One region of the Kitasatospora sp. NPDC001683 genome, then DNA from elsewhere that is predicted to be linked to it. Evidence: predicted binding sites of a transcription regulator. Region 1 holds the regulator's gene; the other holds the start of a gene.
What was found. The regulator HspR, encoded in region 1, represses chaperone genes until heat shock. The targets are predictions, from matches to a motif close to TTGAGNNNNNNNNNCTCAA.

Region 1 (8,986 bases):
TCATGGCCAACCGGATGGACCGCTGCTACACCGCCGTCAGCCCCCGCTCCGTCAGCGACCGCCTCGGCGCCGAACTCCGCAGTGAGGCCACCCGGCTGCTGGTCCGGGCCGAGAACCTCCCCGGCGCCCTGGACGGCCTCACCCGCGCCTACGACGCGATGCCCCGCCCGGGCGGCTGCTCCGGCGGCACGGTCTACGTCGAAGGCCACGTCCACATCCGCCAGCGGATCTCCCAACTCGTCTCCGACTGCCGCTCCGAGGTGCTCACCGCCCAACCCGGCCAACGCCCCGCCGACACCCTCCAGGTCGCCCTCGCCCAGGACGTCCAGCTCCTCCAGCGCGGCTGCTCGCTGCGCACCATCTACCAGCCCGTCGCGCTCGCCGAGCCGCCCGCGATCGCCTACGCCGAGGAGGTCACCCGGCACGGCTCGCAGATCCGGATCCTCGACGAGCCCTTCCAGCGGCTGATCGTCTTCGACCGCAGCGTCGCAGTCATCTCCGCCAACGACGACAACAGCACCGCCGCGTTCATCAGCGACCCGGCCGCCCTCACCTTCCTGATCGGCGGCTTCGAACGCGACTGGGCCCGCGCCGACACCTCCGAAGCCGCCGCCGCCCTAGGCCAGGGCCCCGCCCGCACCATCCCCGACCGGGTCGGCCGGCTGCTCGCCCGCGGCCTCACCCAACGCGCCGTCGCCACCCGGCTGGGCCTCAGCGAACGCACCGTCGCCGGCCACATCGCCCGGCTCCGCGACCGCTACGGCGCCCAGACCCTCTTCCAGCTCGGCTGGCTGATGAGAGGCGCCCGTGATGACCGATGAGCCCGGCCCGGCCGAACGCGCCCGCTACCTCGCCGCCGTCCGCAGCGGCGGGCGACCGCGCCCCGAGGACCTCGCCCCCGCCGACCGCCCGGCCGTCGCCGCCCGCGGCCTCCTCACCACCACCACCGGCTACACCGCCGCCAACCCGCGCGTCCTCGTCGGCGGGGCGGCGGCCGGGGTGGGCGGCGCCGAGGTGCCGGTCGGCGGGGGTGGCGTGGCCGCTACATCGAAGCGGGTGGGGTGATGCACACCGTCTTCGAACCGTCGGCCTGCTCGGATCCCCGGACGGTCGAGTACGCGCTGCACTCGACCCGGGTCGGCGCCCCGATCCGGCTGCTGGAGGGGCCCTTCACCAAGACCCCGATCTTCGACCGCACCGTGGCCCTGATCCCGGCCGCTCCCGACCACACGGTTGCAGCGGTGGTCGAAGATCCCGCGATGATCGCCTACCTGGTCGGGGTGTTCGAGCAGCAGTGGCTGCAGGCCCAGGTCGTGGACCGGGAGTCACTGGCGGCAGGCTCCTCACCCGTAGCCCACGAACAGGTCGGCCGCCACTGCTGGCCCGGGGTCTCACGCAGCGGGCGATCGCCAGCCGGATGGGGCCGAGCGAAGGGACCGTGGCCGGTCACATCGCCCGGCTGCGTGAGGTGTACGACGCCGAGACCCTGTTCCTACTCGGCCGGCAGATGCGGGGAGCGCGGACGGGGGAGTCCGGTGGGTGAGCGCTGCTCAGCCGGTGGCGGCGCCGGTCGGCCAGTAGCCGGAGACGGCGGTCTGCTGTCGGGGGACGTTGAAGCGGTCGCCGGGGGCGGTCCAGAAACCCTCGCGGAGGGAGAGTGCCATGCCGGCCCAGTCCAGGGCGGTCTCCACGGTGTGGTGGAGGGCCTCCTGCGACCAGGTGTCGTCGAAGACCAGCGGCAGGACGGGGGCGACCTGCTCGATGGTGGCGATCAGCGGGTTGTGGGTGATGGCCTCGTCGACGAGCAGGACGATCGGCTTCCGCAGCGCCGACGCCCAACCGAGTTCGAGGCTCACCCCGGCCGAGAGCGGGGCTCCGACGTAGGCGAACACCAGGTCCGCGGACTGCAGAGCCCGGAAGTCGGACGGCACCCGGGGCTCGGGGGCATGGCCGGCGACGGTCCAGGCGTCGCTGTGGTGCGCGCTGTACACGGCGGCACCGCTGCGGAGCAGAGTGGTGCGGAGCGTCGTCAGCCGCGTCCGGCTGGCGAGCGTCACCACACTGTCCGCGGGGCCGGTCAGCCGCATCAGCGGCGCGGCCAGGAACACACGTGCACGCCGACCCTCAGGGGCCTGGCTGTCGTGGTGACGCAGGTAGGGCTCGGTCATGTCGACTCCGGGGGAAGGCCGACCAGGGGAGTGAGCGTCGGCGATGCGTTGGTTGTTGGCTGCTCTATGGGTGGTGGTGCTGCTGGTGAAACCGCTCGGTTTTTGACGGTACATTGGCAAGATGTGGTGTCCTGCCCGGACCATCGGGAGCGAACTGATCGTCCATCGCGGGGCGGCGTCGCGTCCAGGGTTGGCCTGTGTCATCTGTATGCCTGGCAGGGAGATGACGCACACTTCGCAGCCTTGGGCAGGTGACAGCCTCCCCCTCGTGCGGCACTATGTGTGTCGTTATCCTGCTAGATGCTTCTAGTGGCGAATCTCGAGAGAGTGGGGGCGTGACCGGCATGCGCCGTTTTGTCCGCAAGTTTGTGCTTCCGTTGGCCGCTGCGGCCGCTGTGCTTGGCGTGGTCTCTCTCGCGAATGCTGCTGACTCGCACGACACGATTGCCGTCAAGGCTGCGGTGACTGTCGCGGACGACATCTCCTGGCAGTGAACACGCCATGTGAGTGTCCAGGCGCACGCCAAGCCCCTTGAAGTACTTGCCATTTGCGCAAAGTGGGCGGATGGTCAGTCGGAAGGCCCCTGCGCTTTTCGGCCGAGAACGTATCCGAGCTGGAATAGCGAGTCCACTTTGTAGTCGTCTCGCATTTCGGCTATATGCCGCGCCAGTGTTCGCTCGCTGATTCCCAGGCGTCGCGCGATGACCCGGTGATTGGTGCCCTCGAGCATCTGGTCAATGATCGTTTGGCGCAGGCGGGAAACCACCTGCTGCGGCACCGTTCGGTCACCCTCGAACTCCAGTGCCCGACTCCAGCATCGCTCGAATACCTCTTCGGCGAGGTAATTGACGACTGCAGGGTCATATATGAACGCCGCGAGACTCATGTCATCGCCGATCGGAATGACAGCTACCCGCCGGTTCATCACTATGAGCCGCGTGTAGGGCTCATCAAGGGTTCGATACTGGCCGCCAGCCTTGGCGAGGGTAGCCACGTAGTCCCTGGTCGGCTGGTGGTAGCGAGTGCTGGCATGGTAGATCGTCCGCATCTGGGTGCCACTGCGGAGCGTTTCTAGATCTTGCTTGATCATCCCGGCGAGAAGGTCCGGCTGCCGGGGCCCGCCGGGTTGAAGCGCCAGGGCCTCCTCCAGTCCGGATTCCCTGAACTGCTCGAGCCGCTGGCGGATAAGAGCCTTTCCTTGCACATACTCGATCGACCCTCCGGACTGCTTCGGGGTGTGGAATTCCCGAGTGAGTTCCTGCAGTTCGGAGGGGAGAGATATGGCGCGTGACAGGAGCTCCAGTGCCTGACGCTGCCACGAATGGCTGAGGCTTGCCGAGAGCTGTGTAGGGTCTGTGGCTACGAAGATTGTCGGATCGTCGCTGTCGGGCACGAGAAGGCCAATCCTTACCAGCTCATCCCGTGCAGAATCATTCTGATCGGCATTTGAGTCCAATGGCAGTTGACCATCTCCCCGGATGACGGCCAGATATAGCGCTCTTGCTGCTGCCGAGAGGACGGTCAAGCCAGCGGAAAGCGGCTGCTCTCGTTCACTCATCCGCGACTCCTTGCCGTTACGGTGATATCTGGGCCCGGCCAGCGCTGACGCCGAATCGAGTGTCAGCATGCCAGATCCGGCGAGCCCTCTGGAGAGGGAATGCGACCGCACTCTCTCACCAACACCCCAGCCGCCGGCACCCCCCGAACAGGAGGGAACCGGCGGCTGGGGAGGTGAGCAGTCCCCCGGGTCAGCGCTTGGGGCGCCAGACGACGAGGGCGCTGGACTGTGGGGTGGGGGGCTGGTACGGGACGAGGTCGCGGCGGTAGGAGGCGTGGACGGCGGCCTCGCGCTGCTGGAGGGCGGTGGCGGCGCCTTCGAGGGAGTCGGCCAGTTCGGTGATGCGGGCCTGGAGGGCGGTGACCTGGTTCTCCAGCTCGATGATCCGCTTGATGCCCGCCAGGTTGATGCCCTCGTCCTGGGAGAGCCGCTGGACCTCGCGCAGTTGCTGGATGTCGCGGGCGGAGTAGCGGCGGCCGCGGCCGGCGGTGCGGTCGGGGCAGACCAGGCCGAGGCGGTCGTACTGGCGCAGGGTCTGCGGGTGCAGGCCGGAGAGTTCGGCGGCGACGGAGATGACGTACACCGGGGTGTCCTCGGTGAGCACGTACTGCGGCGGGGCCGCGGTGGTGCGCCGGGTGCGGCGGGGGCCGTTGCCGGGCAGGCCCTCGCCGAGCCCGGGGCCGATCGGGCCGCCGGCGTCCATCGGGCTGGTCGGGTTCATCGGGTTCGGGGACATCTGGTCGTCACGCTCCCTTCGCCGCCCGGAAGAGGGCGGCTCGCGGGTCGTCGGAGGCGGTGGCCTCGCGGTACTGCTCGAGGGCGTTCAGCGCGTCGCCGGTGACGTGCTGCGGCACCACGACCTCGACGGTGACGAGGAGGTCGCCGCGGGTGCCGTCCTTGCGGGTGGCGCCCTTGCCGCGGGCGCGCATGGTGAGGCCGTTGGCGCTGCCCGGGGGCAGCTTGAGCTTGACGGCGGGGCCGTTGAGCGTGGGCACCTCGATGGTGGCGCCGAGGGTCGCCTCGGGGAAGGTGACCGGGACGGTGACGGTGAGGTTGTCGCCCTTGCGCCCGAACACCGGGTGCGGGTCGACGTGCACGGTGACGTAGAGGTCGCCGGGCTGGCCGCCGCGTTCGCCCTGGGCGCCCTTGCCCTTGAGCCGGATCCGCTGGTCGGCCTGGACCCCGGCCGGGATGCGGACCTGCATGGTGCGGGCGGAGCTGGCCCGGCCGCTGCCGTGGCAGTCGGGGCACGGGTCGTCGACGATCATGCCCCGGCCGCGGCAGTCCTTGCAGGGCTCGGAGAGCGCGAAGGCGCCCTGGCCGCGGCTGACGGTGCCGGCGCCGACACAGGTGGGGCAGACCCGGGGCGTGGTGCCGGACTTGGCGCCGGTGCCGTTGCAGACGCGGCAGGGGGCCTGGCTGGTCATCCGCAGCGGGACGGTGGCGCCGTCCACCGCCTCCTCGAAGGAGAGCGTCACCTCGGTCTCGACGTCGGCGCCGCGCCGGGGCTGGGCCTGCCGGGTGCCGCCGCGGTTGAAGAGCCCGCCGAAGACGTCACCGAGTCCGCCGCCACCGCCGCCCTGGCTGCCGCTGAAGAGGTCGCCGAAGTCGAAGCTGTAGCTGCCGGTGCCGGGGCCGCCGGTGCGGAAGCCGCCGTTGGCGAAGAGGCTGCGGGCCTCGTCGTACTCCTTGCGGCGCTTTTCGTCGGAGAGGACGTCGTACGCCTCGGAGATGTCCTTGAAGCGCTCCTCGGCCTTGGCGTCGCCCTTGTTCGCGTCGGGGTGGAACTCGCGCGCCAGCTTGCGGTAGGTCTTCTTGATCTCGGTGGCGGTGGCGTCCTTGGGCACGCCGAGGACCTTGTAGTAGTCCTTCTCCACGTAGTCCTTGCCACTCATGCGTCCACCTCGCTGCGCTCGGCAGCCGCTGAGCGGGACACGCACCCCTTGATGGTTCGCTCGCTGCGCTCGCTCACGGCTTCCGCCACCTCCCGATGTCCATCGTCACTGCGCTGTCAACAGCCCCCGAAAGAAGAGCCGTTGACAGCGCGCTGCGGAGTCGGCCGCCGTACTGGCCGGCAGGCGACTCCGCAGCGCACTGGTTGTCAGCTGTCACAGGTTGTCAGCTGTCCGAGCCACCGTCGGACTTGTCCGCGTCGGCGGGCTTGGCCTCGGCGTCCGGGCCGGACGTCGTCTGGGTGCCCGGCTGGGGCTCGGCCACGGCCACCATCGCCGGGCGGATGATCCGCTCGCCGATGCGGTAGCCGGGCTGGAGGATCTGCACGCAGGTGTCCTCGGTGACGTCCGAGGAGTAGCTGTGCATCAGCGCCTCGTGCTGCGTCGGGTCGAAGGGCTCGCCCTCCTTGCCGAACTGCTGCAGGCCCAGCTTGGCGACGACCGTCTCCAGGGACTCGGCGACGGACTTGAAGCCGCCCGTCACCTCGCCGTGCTCGCGGGCGCGGCCGATGTCGTCCAGGACCGGGATCAGGGACTCCAGGATGTTGGAGACCGCGATCTCGCGGACGGTCAGCCGGTCGCGCTCGACCCGCTTGCGGTAGTTCTGGTACTCGGCCTGCAGGCGCTGCAGGTCCGCGGTGCGTTCGGCCAGCTCGCGCTTGGCCGTGGCGAGCTCCTCGGAGCCCTCGCCCGCAGCTGCCTCCTCGGCAGCCTTGCCGGTGCCATTCACCTGGGCGGCCTCCTCGGCGGCGGAGTCGTCGCCGGGCTTGCCGCCCTGCGGCTTGTCCGTCATGCCGACGCACCGCCCTTGGGCTTCTCGTCGTCCACGATCTCGGCGTCGACGACGTCGTCCTCCTTGGCGTGGCCGGCCTCACCGGCACCGGCCGCGCCGGCCGCACCGGCGGCGTCGGCGTTGGCGTAGAGCGCCTGGCCGAGCTTCTGGGCGGTGGTGGAGACCTTCTCCGAGGCCTCGCGGATCTTCGCGATGTCCTCGCCCTTCAGGGCGTCCTTGAGCTCGCCGATGGCGGTCTCGACCTCGGTCTTGACGTCGGCCGGGAGCTTGTCGGCGTTGTCGGCGATGAACTTCTCGGTCGAGTAGACGAGCTGCTCGGCGGAGTTGCGGGTCTCGACGGCCTCGCGGCGCTTGTGGTCGTCCTCGGCGTACTGCTCGGCCTCGCGGCGCATGCGGTCGACCTCGTCCTTCGGCAGCGAGGAGCCGCCGGTGACGGTCATCTTCTGCTCCTTGCCGGTGCCGAGGTCCTTGGCGGCGACGTGCATGATGCCGTTGGCGTCGATGTCGAAGGTGACCTCGATCTGCGGCAGGCCGCGCGGCGCCGGCGGCAGGCCGGTCAGCTCGAACATCCCGAGCTTCTTGTTGTACGCGGCGATCTCGCGCTCGCCCTGGTACACCTGGATCTGGACGGACGGCTGGTTGTCCTCGGCCGTCGTGAAGATCTCGGAGCGCTTGGTCGGGATCGTGGTGTTGCGCTCGATCAGCTTGGTCATGATGCCGCCCTTGGTCTCGATGCCGAGGGACAGCGGGGTGACGTCGAGCAGCAGGACGTCCTTGACCTCGCCCTTGAGGACACCGGCCTGGAGCGAGGCGCCGATGGCGACGACCTCGTCCGGGTTGACGCCCTTGTTGGCGTCCTTGCCGCCGGTCAGCTCCTTGACGAGCTCGGCGACGGCCGGCATGCGGGTCGAGCCGCCGACCAGGACGACGTGGTCGATCTCGGAGAGCGAGATGCCGGCGTCCTTGATCACGTTGTGGAACGGGACCTTGCAGCGCTCGAGCAGGTCGGCCGTCAGCTGCTGGAACTGGGCGCGGGTGAGCTTCTCGTCCAGGTGCAGCGGGCCCTCGGCGGAGGCCGTGATGTACGGCAGGTTGATCGAGGTCTCGGAGGACGAGGACAGCTCGATCTTGGCCTTCTCGGCGGCCTCGCGCAGACGCTGCAGGGCCATCTTGTCCTTGGACAGGTCGACGCCGTGGCCGGCCTGGAAGACCTTGACCAGGTGGTCGACGACGCGCTGGTCCCAGTCGTCGCCACCGAGGTGGTTGTCACCGTTGGTGGCCTTCACCTCGACGACCCCGTCGCCGATCTCCAGCAGGGAGACGTCGAAGGTGCCGCCGCCGAGGTCGAAGACCAGGATGGTCTGGTCGTCCTTGTCCAGGCCGTACGCGAGGGCGGCCGCGGTCGGCTCGTTGACGATGCGCAGGACGTTCAGGCCCGCGATCTCGCCGGCCTCCTTGGTGGCCTGGCGCTCCGAGTCGTTGAAGTACGCCGGGACGGTGATGACGGCGTCGGTGACGGTCTCGCCCAGGTACGCCTCGGCGTCGCGCTTCAGCTTCTGCAGCACGAAGGCCGAGATCTGCTGCGGCGTGAAGTCCTTGCCGTCGATGTTGATCTTCCACCCGGTGCCCATGTGGCGCTTGACCGAGCGGATGGTGCGGTCGACGTTGGTGACCGCCTGGCGCTTGGCCACCTCGCCGACCAGGACCTCGCCGTTCTTGGCGAAAGCGACGACGGACGGCGTGGTCCGCGCGCCCTCGGCGTTCGTGATGACGGTGGGCTCGCCACCCTCCAGAACGCTGACGACCGAGTTCGTCGTGCCGAGGTCGATGCCGACCGCGCGTGCCATCGTAGATACCTCCACGGAAGAGTTGAGCTTTACAGGCTCAAGGATGCACGAGGGGCACGAACGAGTCAACAGCCATGAGTCCTGTCGACTCAACTTTGCTGCGGCTGCTCACCTACTGTTCGCCTTCTGGTCGTCTTCCTTGCCTCCCTCGTCCTCTTCGTTCCGTTTTTGACCCGAATGAGCGAGTGTGGTCTCACGTGACTGCCGCCATACCTTGAGCAGCTTCTGAATCGGTGCTAGTGGGCGATAGTGTCCGCCCGGTGGGTGGTTAAGTTACCCACGAGTACACTTGACCGACCTCTATCCTCACCGCCGCTGGAGTACGGAGAAGCCGGATGCAGCTAGCAGCGATCCTCATCTCACTGACGACGACCGTGGTCGGCGTGGCGCTGTTCGCTCGTGCCATCGCACAGATCTACCGGTTCATCCGGCTCGGCCAGTCCGTCCCGAAGGGCGCACGGATCAACGACCCGGTCGCCCGCACCGTGACCCTGATCCGGGAGTTCCTCGGCCACACCCGGATGAACAAGTGGGGCGTCGTCGGCATCGCCCACTGGTGCGTGGCCGTCGGCTTCTACGCGCTGATCCTCACCCTGGTCGGCGCGTTCGGGCAGCTCTTCGATCCGGACTACGAGGTCCCGCTCATCGGTGACTGGACGCCGTACCTG
Region 2 (8,986 bases), on a different contig from region 1:
TGTGCGCCAGCACGGTGAACTTGAGCTCGAGGTCGATCACCGTGGTGAGCACGAAGCAGCCGCTGCCGACCAGCAGGAACTTCACCAGCCGGCGGTGCCGGAGCAGGAGCGGTCGCAGCCGCGCCGGCACCCGGGCCAGGACGCGCTGCGTGGGGGACGGCATGTCCGCAGTCTGGCACGCGGAGCCGCCGTCCCCCCTTCGATCACCGTCAGGCCGCGGCGACCAGCACCCCGGCCGGCTCCAGGGCCAGCTCGAGCACCTCGCGGACGTCCGCCACCGGGTGGACGGTGAGCCGCTCCAGCACCTCGGCCGGGACGTCGTCCAGGTCGGCCTCGTTGCGCTTGGGGATGATCACCGTGCTGAGGCCGGCCCGGTCGGCGGCGAGCAGCTTCTGCTTCACCCCGCCGATCGGCAGCACCCGCCCGGTCAGCGACACCTCGCCGGTCATCGCCACGTCGGTGCGCACCTTGCGGCCGGAGAGCAGCGAGGCGAGCGCCGTGGTCATGGTGATGCCGGCGCTCGGCCCGTCCTTGGGGACGGCCCCGGCCGGGACGTGCAGGTGCACGCCGCGGTCGCGCAGCGAGGTGACCGGCAGCTCCAGCTCGGCGCCGCGCGAGCGCAGGTAGGAGAGCGCGATGTGCGCGGACTCCTTCATCACGTCGCCCAGCTGCCCGGTCAGGGTCAGCCCGGTGCCGCCGGTCTCGGCGTCGGCCAGCGAGGCCTCGATGTAGAGGACGTCGCCGCCGGCGCCGGTGACCGCGAGGCCGGTGGCCACGCCGGGGACGGCGGTGCGCCGTTCGGCGGGCTCCTGGGCGGACTCCGGCACGTGGTGCGGTCGGCCGATCAGGGCGCGCAGGTCCTCCGCGCCGACCGCGGCGGGCAGCTCGCGCTCGCCCAGCTCGGCCTGTGCGGCGATCTTGCGCAGCACCCGGGCGATCGAGCGCTCCAGGGTGCGCACGCCCGCCTCGCGGGTGTACTCCCCGGCGAGCCGGCGCAGTGCCGCCTCGTCCACGCTGACCTGCCCGTCGCCGAGGCCGGCCTTCTCCAGCTGGCGCGGGAGCAGGTGGTCGCGGGCGATGACGACCTTCTCGTCCTCGGTGTAGCCGTCGAGCCGGACCAGCTCCATCCGGTCGAGCAGCGGCTCGGGGATGGCCTCCAGCACGTTGGCGGTGGCGAGGAAGACGACGTCGGAGAGGTCGAGCTCGACCTCCAGGTAGTGGTCCCGGAAGGTGTGGTTCTGCGCCGGGTCCAGCACCTCCAGCAGGGCGGCGGCCGGGTCGCCCCGGTAGTCGGAGCCGACCTTGTCGATCTCGTCGAGCAGGACGACCGGGTTCATCGAGCCGGCTTCCTTGATCGCCCGCACCAGGCGGCCAGGCAGCGCGCCGACGTAGGTGCGCCGGTGGCCGCGGATCTCCGCCTCGTCCCGGACGCCGCCGAGCGCGACCCGGACGAACTTGCGGCCCATGGCGCGGGCCACCGACTCGCCGAGCGAGGTCTTGCCGACGCCGGGCGGGCCGACCAGCGCGAGCACCGCGCCCCCGCGGCGGCCGCCGACCAGGCCGAGCCCCTGGTCGGCCCGGCGCTTGCGGACGGCCAGGTACTCGACGATCCGCTCCTTCACGTCGGTGAGGCCGGCGTGGTCGGCGTCGAGCACGGCGCGGGCGCCGGCGATGTCGTAGGCGTCCTCGGTGCGCTCGTTCCAGGGCAGCTCCAGGACGGTGTCCAGCCAGGTGCGGATCCAGGAGCCCTCGGGCGACTGATCGGACGCGCGCTCCAGCTTGTCGACCTCCTTGAGCGCGGCCTCCCGCACCTTCTCCGGGAGGTCGGCGGCCTCGACCCGGGCGCGGTAGTCGCCCTCCTCGTCGGCCGGGTCGCCGTTCAGCTCGGCCAGCTCCTTGCGGACGGCCTCCAGCTGGCGGCGGAGCAGGAACTCCTTCTGCTGCTTGGCCACGCCCTCCTCGACGTCCTTGCGGATGGTGTCGTTGACCTCCTCCTCGGCGAGGTGGTCGCGCAGCAGGGTGAGCGCGTACTCCAGGCGGGCGACCTGGTCGGCCTCCAGCAGCACCTTGAGCTTCTGCTCGGCGGTGGCGAAGGGCGCGTAGCCGATGTTGTCGGCGAGCTCGCCGACGCCCTCGATCTGCGCGACCCGGTCGACGATCTGCCAGGCGCCGCGCTTGCGCAGCCACTGGGTGGACAGCGCCTTGTACTCCTTGACCAGCTCGGCGGCCCGCCCGGCCACCGGCATGCCGACCGAGGACTCCCGGAACGGCGTGGTCTCCACCCAGAGGGCGGCGCCGGGGCCGGTGGTGCCGACCCCGATCCGGACCCGGCGCACGGCGCGCACCAGCGCGGCGGGCTCGCCGTCGGCCAGCCGGCCGACCTGCTCCACGGTGGCCAGCGTGCCGGCCGCCGCGTACGAGCCGTCCACCCGCGGAACCAGCAGGACCTGGGGCTTGCCGGAGCCGGCGACCGCGGCGCGGGCGGCCTCGACCGCGGCGCGCACCTCGGTGTCCTTCAGGTCCAGCGGGACGACCATGCCCGGGAGGACGACCTCGTCGTCGAGCGGCAGCACGGGCAGGGTGAGCGGTGTGGACGTGGATGCCATGATCTCTCCCCAGTCAGTGAACTTGAGTCGACCTGACTAAGCCTCGGCGGGCGCAGGATGTTCCCGAGGCCTTGTTCGCTGCGAGCGAACGCGGCGTCACCGGAACGACCAGGGGGTGGCGCCGTCAAAAGAGCCGGGAAAGAACGGCCCAAGAGGGCCCCGGCGTCAGCGCGCGGCGGACGGACGGGCGCCGGCCCGCACCGTCGCGGCGGCCGGGGAGGCGGAGCCGACCGCCGGGGTCTGCGCCGCACGGGTGCGCGGCCGCGGCGGGCGCCGCTCGATCCGCCGCAGCCAGCGCGACAGCGCCACCCCGGTGAGCACCGCGGCCGGGTGCCCCACGGCCGTGACCAGGTCCTTCTCCGTGGCGATCTGCTCGGCGATCATCAGCCCGACGCCACCCAGCGCCAGCACCCGCCCGTGCCGGGGCAGCAGCCCGGCCACCGCGCCCAGGCAGGCGAGCACGCCGTAGCTGACCCCGATGTCCAGGGAGTCCATCGCCTCCGGCGCCATCCGCCCGGTCTCCACCGCGGTGATCACCACGCCCTGGGAGAGCAGCGTCGCCGCGACGTGCCCGATCGCGAACACCGCCGCCGCCCGGCCGGTGCCGACCCTGCGCTCCAGCGGCGCCAAGGTGACGGCGAAGCCCCACAGGTAGGGCATCCACACCTCCCCGGCCACCCAGAAACCGCTGAACAGGAGGGCCCGCAAGGGGTGCTGGAGCAGGTTGTGACCGTCCGAACTGGAGGCCTCCTGCAGGCGCTGGACGAGATCCGGATCGGCGAGCCCGGCAAAGGTCGTGGTGGCTCCCACCACGGCGAGGTACCCGAGCGTGAAGGGAGTGCGCCGGGGCGTCGGCACGCGTTCCAGCAGCCATTCCAGGACGCCGGCGCGCAGTCCGTACCGGAGCATTCCGTACGGCACCGCCGCGGGCGCGCTCCGGTCGGCCTCCCGCCGAAGTCCCGCCATGCCGCCTCCGTCCACGCCCGCCGTCACCGGTGCTCGCAGCTGCCCAACGTACCGGCGCGCGCGCCGGACTCCGCTCGGCGGGGCGTTGTCGTGGCCACGTTACGTCGAGGTTCTGAGAGGCAGCTGAGAAAAGCCCGTGAAGACCGTCGACGCGGGGACCCGCCGGATTCCCGGTATTGGTCCAGACCTTCTTCCTATTAACGCGTCAGTAGGGCCTCTGACCGGCAACTTGGCGTCAACTGGAGTGCATACGTACCGTTACGCAGAGAAAATTCGCCGGGTAAGGTACCGACCCGTGCCCACTCATGCGGTGGGTCCACGGGCGGACGGACAGCCGGCCCACGGGCCGGAAACGTCCGGTCCACCTGCCGGAAAGCATCCGCTGTCCGTACGCTGCGAAGTGCGTGGGAGAAGTGGACGGGAGACCATCCGTCCACCCGACTCCCGGGCGCGCGAACGGGACGGCGGACCCGGCACAGTCCACGACGGAACAAGACTACGAGCGGAGCCCCGCCATCCCCACAGGTGGCCGGCCCGCAGCCCTGGGGGCGGTGGCGTGACCGTGACAGAAATTCAGCAGGACAACCCCAACACCGGTGGCACGGTGAGCAGTCAGCGCAGAGTGCTGGTGGTGGAGGACGAGCCCACGATCGCCGAGTCGATCGCGGCCCGACTGGGCGCGGAGGGGTTCAAGGTCGCCGTGGCCCACGACGGCCCCGGCGCGGTGGACGGCTTCCACACCTGGCAGCCGGACCTGGTGGTCCTGGACATCATGCTGCCCGGCTTCGACGGGCTGGAGGTGTGCCGCCGGATCCAGGCCCAACGCCCGGTCCCGGTGCTCATGCTGACCGCCCGCGACGACGAGACGGACCTCCTGGTCGGCCTCGGCGTCGGTGCCGACGACTACATGACCAAGCCGTTCTCGATGCGCGAACTGGCCGCCCGGGTCAACGTGCTGCTGCGCCGCGTCGAGCGCGCCCAGCAGGCCGCCCGCACGCCCGCGCTCGGCAGCCTGCGCTTCGGCGAACTGGAGATCGACCACGTGCAGCGCCGGGTCCGGCTCGCCTCTGGCGACGTCCACCTGACGCCGACCGAGTTCGACCTGCTGGCCTGCCTGGCCGCCCAGCCGCGCGCGGTGCTCACCCGCGAGCAGCTGCTGGCCGAGGTGTGGGACTGGACCGACGCGTCCGGCACCCGCACCGTCGACAGCCACGTGAAGGCGCTGCGCCGCAAGATCGGCGCCAGCTGGATCCGCACCGTGCACGGCGTCGGATACGCACTGGAGGCCCCGCTCTCCTGACGGGAGTCTCGGGCGACGGGCCTCCGGGGGGCCCGTGTCCCGGCACCGCCGTGACACCACGCGGGGATCACAGGGACCACATGACCTTTCCACAGCAACGCAACGGGGACGCCGACGGCGCGCGCCCGCAGACGCTGGCCGCACGCGCGGCCAGACGGGTCTGGGCCGACATCCGCCCGCTCGACCCGGTCCGGTCGATCAAGGGCAAGCTCGCCCTGCTGGTGATCGTCTCCGTGTTCCTGGCCACCGGGATGGTGGTCGTGGCGATCCGGTCCGAGACCCAGATCCGGATCATCATGGTCTTCTCCATGATCGCCTCGCTGCTGTTCATGCAGTTCCTCGCGCACGGGCTGACCGCCCCGCTGCGCGAGATGACGGCCGCCGCCCGCGCGATGGCCTCCGGCGACTACAGCCGCCGGGTCGAGGTGAACTCGCGCGACGAGATCGGCGAGCTGGCGGCCGCCTTCAACGCCATGGCCGCCGACCTGCAGGCCGCCGACCAGCACCGCCGCGAGCTGGTCGCCAACGTCTCGCACGAGCTGCGCACGCCCATCGCCGCGCTGCGCGCCGTGCTGGAGAACGTGGTGGACGGCGTCGTGCAGCCCAATCCGGCGACGCTGGGGGCCGCGCTGGAGCAGACCGAGCGGCTCGGCCGCCTGGTCACCCACCTGCTGGACCTCTCCAAGATCGACGACGGCGTGGTCGACCTGGACGCCCGCCCCTTCGAGGTGCGGGAGTTCCTGGACGGCGTGCTGCGCGGGGTCACCGTGGACGGCGCGACGGCCGGCGGGGCGTTCTCCAGACGCGGCGACGTGCGGCTGGCCCTGGAGGTCAGCCCGGCCGGCCTGACCGCCGTGGCGGACCCGGAGCGGCTCCACCAGGTGGTCGCCAACCTGGTCGACAACGCCTGCAAGCACTCCCCGCCCGGCGGCACCGTCACGGTGCGCGCGAGACCGGACGGCGAGGACGGCGGCCTGCTGCTGGAGGTCCAGGACGAGGGTCCGGGCATCCCGCTGGCGGACCGCAGCCGGGTCTTCGAGCGGTTCAGCCGCAGCGGCACCGCGACCGCCTCCGGTCCCGGCGCCGACGGCGGCACCGGGCTGGGTCTGGCGATCGCCCGCTGGGCGGTGGACCTGCACGGCGGGCGGATCGCCGTCGCCGAGTCGCCGACCGGCTGCCGGATCGAGGTCCGGCTGCCCGGGCAGTGCTGAGCGGGCCGGGGCATTTGTCACAGATCCGACACAGACGCACACGAAGATCGTCGGCGAATCAGTTCGGATCTTTGTCCGTTTTTGCCCTGATTTGGGGGGCGGTCGGGCCCGATCGTTTCCCCTCAGACACGGCTTTCTAACGTACTTTTTCAGCCAATCTGCAGGTCAGGACTGTGATCTGGGCGACGCCTGGGGCCCGGGGACTGCGCGATCACTGGTCAGGGGCGTAGCCTTAATCCCCGCTGTCCAAACATCCCAAAAGGAAGCGGAAGAGGGCGGTTGCCGCCGTGTCGCCACAACCTGAAACCCCCAGCTCGGCAAGCTCCACTGGCTTTGGTCCCAATGAGTGGCTCGTCGATGAGATCTACCAGCAGTACCTCCAGGACCCGAACTCGGTCGACCGAGCCTGGTGGGACTTTTTCGCCGACTACAAGCCCGGTACCGAGGTGACCCCAGTGACCCAGGCCGCGACCCAGGCCGGCCCCACGCCGACCCCTGCCGCTGCCCCCGCGCCCGCCGCTGCCGCTCCGGCCGCACCCGCGCCCGCCGCCGCCGCTCCGGCCGCTCCGGCCGCACCGGCCCCGGCTGCCGCCCCGCTCGCCGCCGCGCCCGCCGCGCCCCCGGCCCCCAAGGCCGCCGCCGCCCCGGCTCCCGCCGCCGCCCCGGCCGGCCCCGAGCTGGTCCAGCTGCGCGGCCCGGCCAAGGCCGTCGCCAGCAACATGGACGCCTCGCTGGAGGTGCCGACCGCGACCTCGGTCCGCGCCGTCCCGGCGAAGCTGTTGATCGACAACCGCATCGTCATCAACAACCACCTGCAGCGCGCCCGCGGCGGCAAGGTCTCCTTCACCCACCTGATCGGTTACGCCCTGGTCCAGGCCATCAAGGCCGCCCCGGGCATGAACCACAGCTACAAGGTGGAGGACGGCAAGGCCTTCCTGGTCAAGCCGGAGCACGTCAACCTCGGTCTGGCGATCGACCTGGTCAAGCCGAACGGCGACCGCCAGCTGGTCGTCGCGGCCATCAAGAAGGCCGAGACCCTCGACTTCTTCGGCTTCTGGCAGGCCTACGAGGACATCGTCCGCCGGGCCCGCGCCAACAAGCTGACCATGGACGACTTCACCGGCGTCACGGTCTCGCTGACCAACCCCGGCGGCATCGGCACCGTGCACTCCGTGCCGCGCCTGATGCAGAACCAGGGCACCATCGTCGGCGTCGGCGCCATGGAGTACCCGGCCGAGTTCCAGGGCTCCGCCCCGGAGACCCTGTCCCGCCTGGGCGTCTCCAAGATCATGACGCTCACCTCGACCTACGACCACCGCGTCATCCAGGGCGCGGCGTCCGGCGAGTTCCTGCGCGAGATCCACCGCCTGCTGCTCGGCGAGAACGGCTTCTACGACGAGATCTTCGAGTCGCTGCGGATCCCGTACGAGCCGGTCCGCTGGGCCACCGACGTCGCCACCACCCACGACGACGAGGTCAACAAGACCGCCCGCGTCATGGAGCTGATCCACTCCTACCGGGTCCGCGGCCACCTCATGGCCGACACCGACCCGCTGGAGTACAAGCAGCGCAAGCACCCCGACCTGGACGTCACCACCCACGGCCTCACCCTGTGGGACCTGGAGCGCGAGTTCGCGGTCGGCGGCTTCGGCGGCCAGAAGATGATGAAGCTCCGCGACATCCTCGGCCTGCTGCGCAACACCTACTGCCGCACCGTCGGCATCGAGTACATGCACATCCAGGACCCGAAGCAGCGCAAGTGGCTGCAGGAGCGCCTGGAGAAGCCGTACGCGAAGCCCGAGCGCGAGGAGCAGCTGCGGATCCTCCGCCGCCTGAACTCCGCCGAGGCCTTCGAGACCTTCCTGCAGACCAAGTACGTCGGCCAGAAGCGCTTCTCGCTGGAGGGCGGTGAGTCGCTGATCGCCCTGCTGGACGCGACCATCGACGCCGCCGCCGAGCACCGCCTGGACGAGGCCGTCATCGGCATGGCCCACCGCGGCCGCCTGAACGTGCTGGCCAACATCGTCGGCAAGCCGTACGGCAAGATCTTCGGCGAGTTCGAGGGCAACCTCGACCCGAAGTCGATGCACGGCTCCGGCGACGTCAAGTACCACCTGGGCTCCGAGGGCACCTTCACCGGCCTGGACGGCGAGCAGATCAAGGTCTCGCTGGCCGCCAACCCGTCCCACCTGGAGACGGTCGACCCGGTCGTCGAGGGCATCGCCCGCGCCAAGCAGGACATCCTGGACCAGGGCGGCACCACCTTCCCGGTGCTGCCGATCCAGATCCACGGCGACGCGGCCTTCGCCGGCCAGGGCGTCGTCGCGGAGACCCTGAACATGTCGCAGCTGCGCGGCTACCGCACCGGCGGCACCGTGCACATCGTGGTGAACAACCAGGTCGGCTTCACCGCCGCCCCGGCGTCCTCGCGCTCCTCGATGTACTGCACCGACGTGGCCCGCATGATCGAGGCCCCGATCTTCCACGTGAACGGCGACGACCCGGAGGCCGTGGTCCGCGTCGCGCGGCTCGCCTTCGAGTTCCGCCAGGCGTTCCACAAGGACGTCGTGATCGACCTCATCTGCTACCGCCGCCGCGGTCACAACGAGGCCGACAACCCGTCGTTCACCCAGCCGCTGATGTACGACCTGATCGACAAGAAGCGCTCGGTGCGCAAGCTGTACACCGAGGGCCTGATCGGTCGCGGCGACATCACCATGGAAGAGGCGGAGCAGGCGCTCCAGGACTTCCAGGGCCAGCTGGAGAAGGTCTTCGCCGAGGTCCGCGACGCGGCCCAGGCGCCGGCCGACACCACCGCGGGCAAGCCGGTCGCCGACTTCCCGGTCTCCATCCAGACCGGCATCTCCCAGGAGATGGTCAAGCGGATCGCCGCCTCGCAGGTC

Region 2: a site for HspR is predicted at 2,629-2,647, ahead of lon (endopeptidase La). Genes of this name have one in related genera too.

Annotation. Positions count from the first base shown of each region.
Region 1 covers NZ_JBSFGK010000001.1:8,428-17,413, reverse strand. Annotated here, with positions in the region: gene ACWCYO_RS00090 (LuxR family transcriptional regulator) at 1-821, shown strand, start outside; gene ACWCYO_RS00085 (hypothetical protein) at 811-1,065, shown strand; gene ACWCYO_RS00080 (hypothetical protein) at 1,551-2,168, opposite strand; gene ACWCYO_RS00075 (hypothetical protein) at 2,504-2,662, shown strand; gene ACWCYO_RS00070 (helix-turn-helix domain-containing protein) at 2,737-3,726, opposite strand; gene ACWCYO_RS00065 (heat shock protein transcriptional repressor HspR) at 3,917-4,462, opposite strand; gene dnaJ (molecular chaperone DnaJ) at 4,470-5,621, opposite strand; gene grpE (nucleotide exchange factor GrpE) at 5,845-6,471, opposite strand; gene dnaK (molecular chaperone DnaK) at 6,468-8,318, opposite strand; gene ACWCYO_RS00045 ((Fe-S)-binding protein) at 8,654-8,986, shown strand, end outside.
Region 2 covers NZ_JBSFGK010000011.1:5,850-14,835, reverse strand. Annotated here, with positions in the region: gene ACWCYO_RS08535 (GtrA family protein) at 1-163, opposite strand, end outside; gene lon (endopeptidase La) at 210-2,606, opposite strand; gene ACWCYO_RS08525 (rhomboid-like protein) at 2,772-3,572, opposite strand; gene ACWCYO_RS08520 (response regulator transcription factor) at 4,135-4,872, shown strand; gene ACWCYO_RS08515 (sensor histidine kinase) at 4,953-6,083, shown strand; gene ACWCYO_RS08510 (multifunctional oxoglutarate decarboxylase/oxoglutarate dehydrogenase thiamine pyrophosphate-binding subunit/dihydrolipoyllysine-residue succinyltransferase subunit) at 6,371-8,986, shown strand, end outside.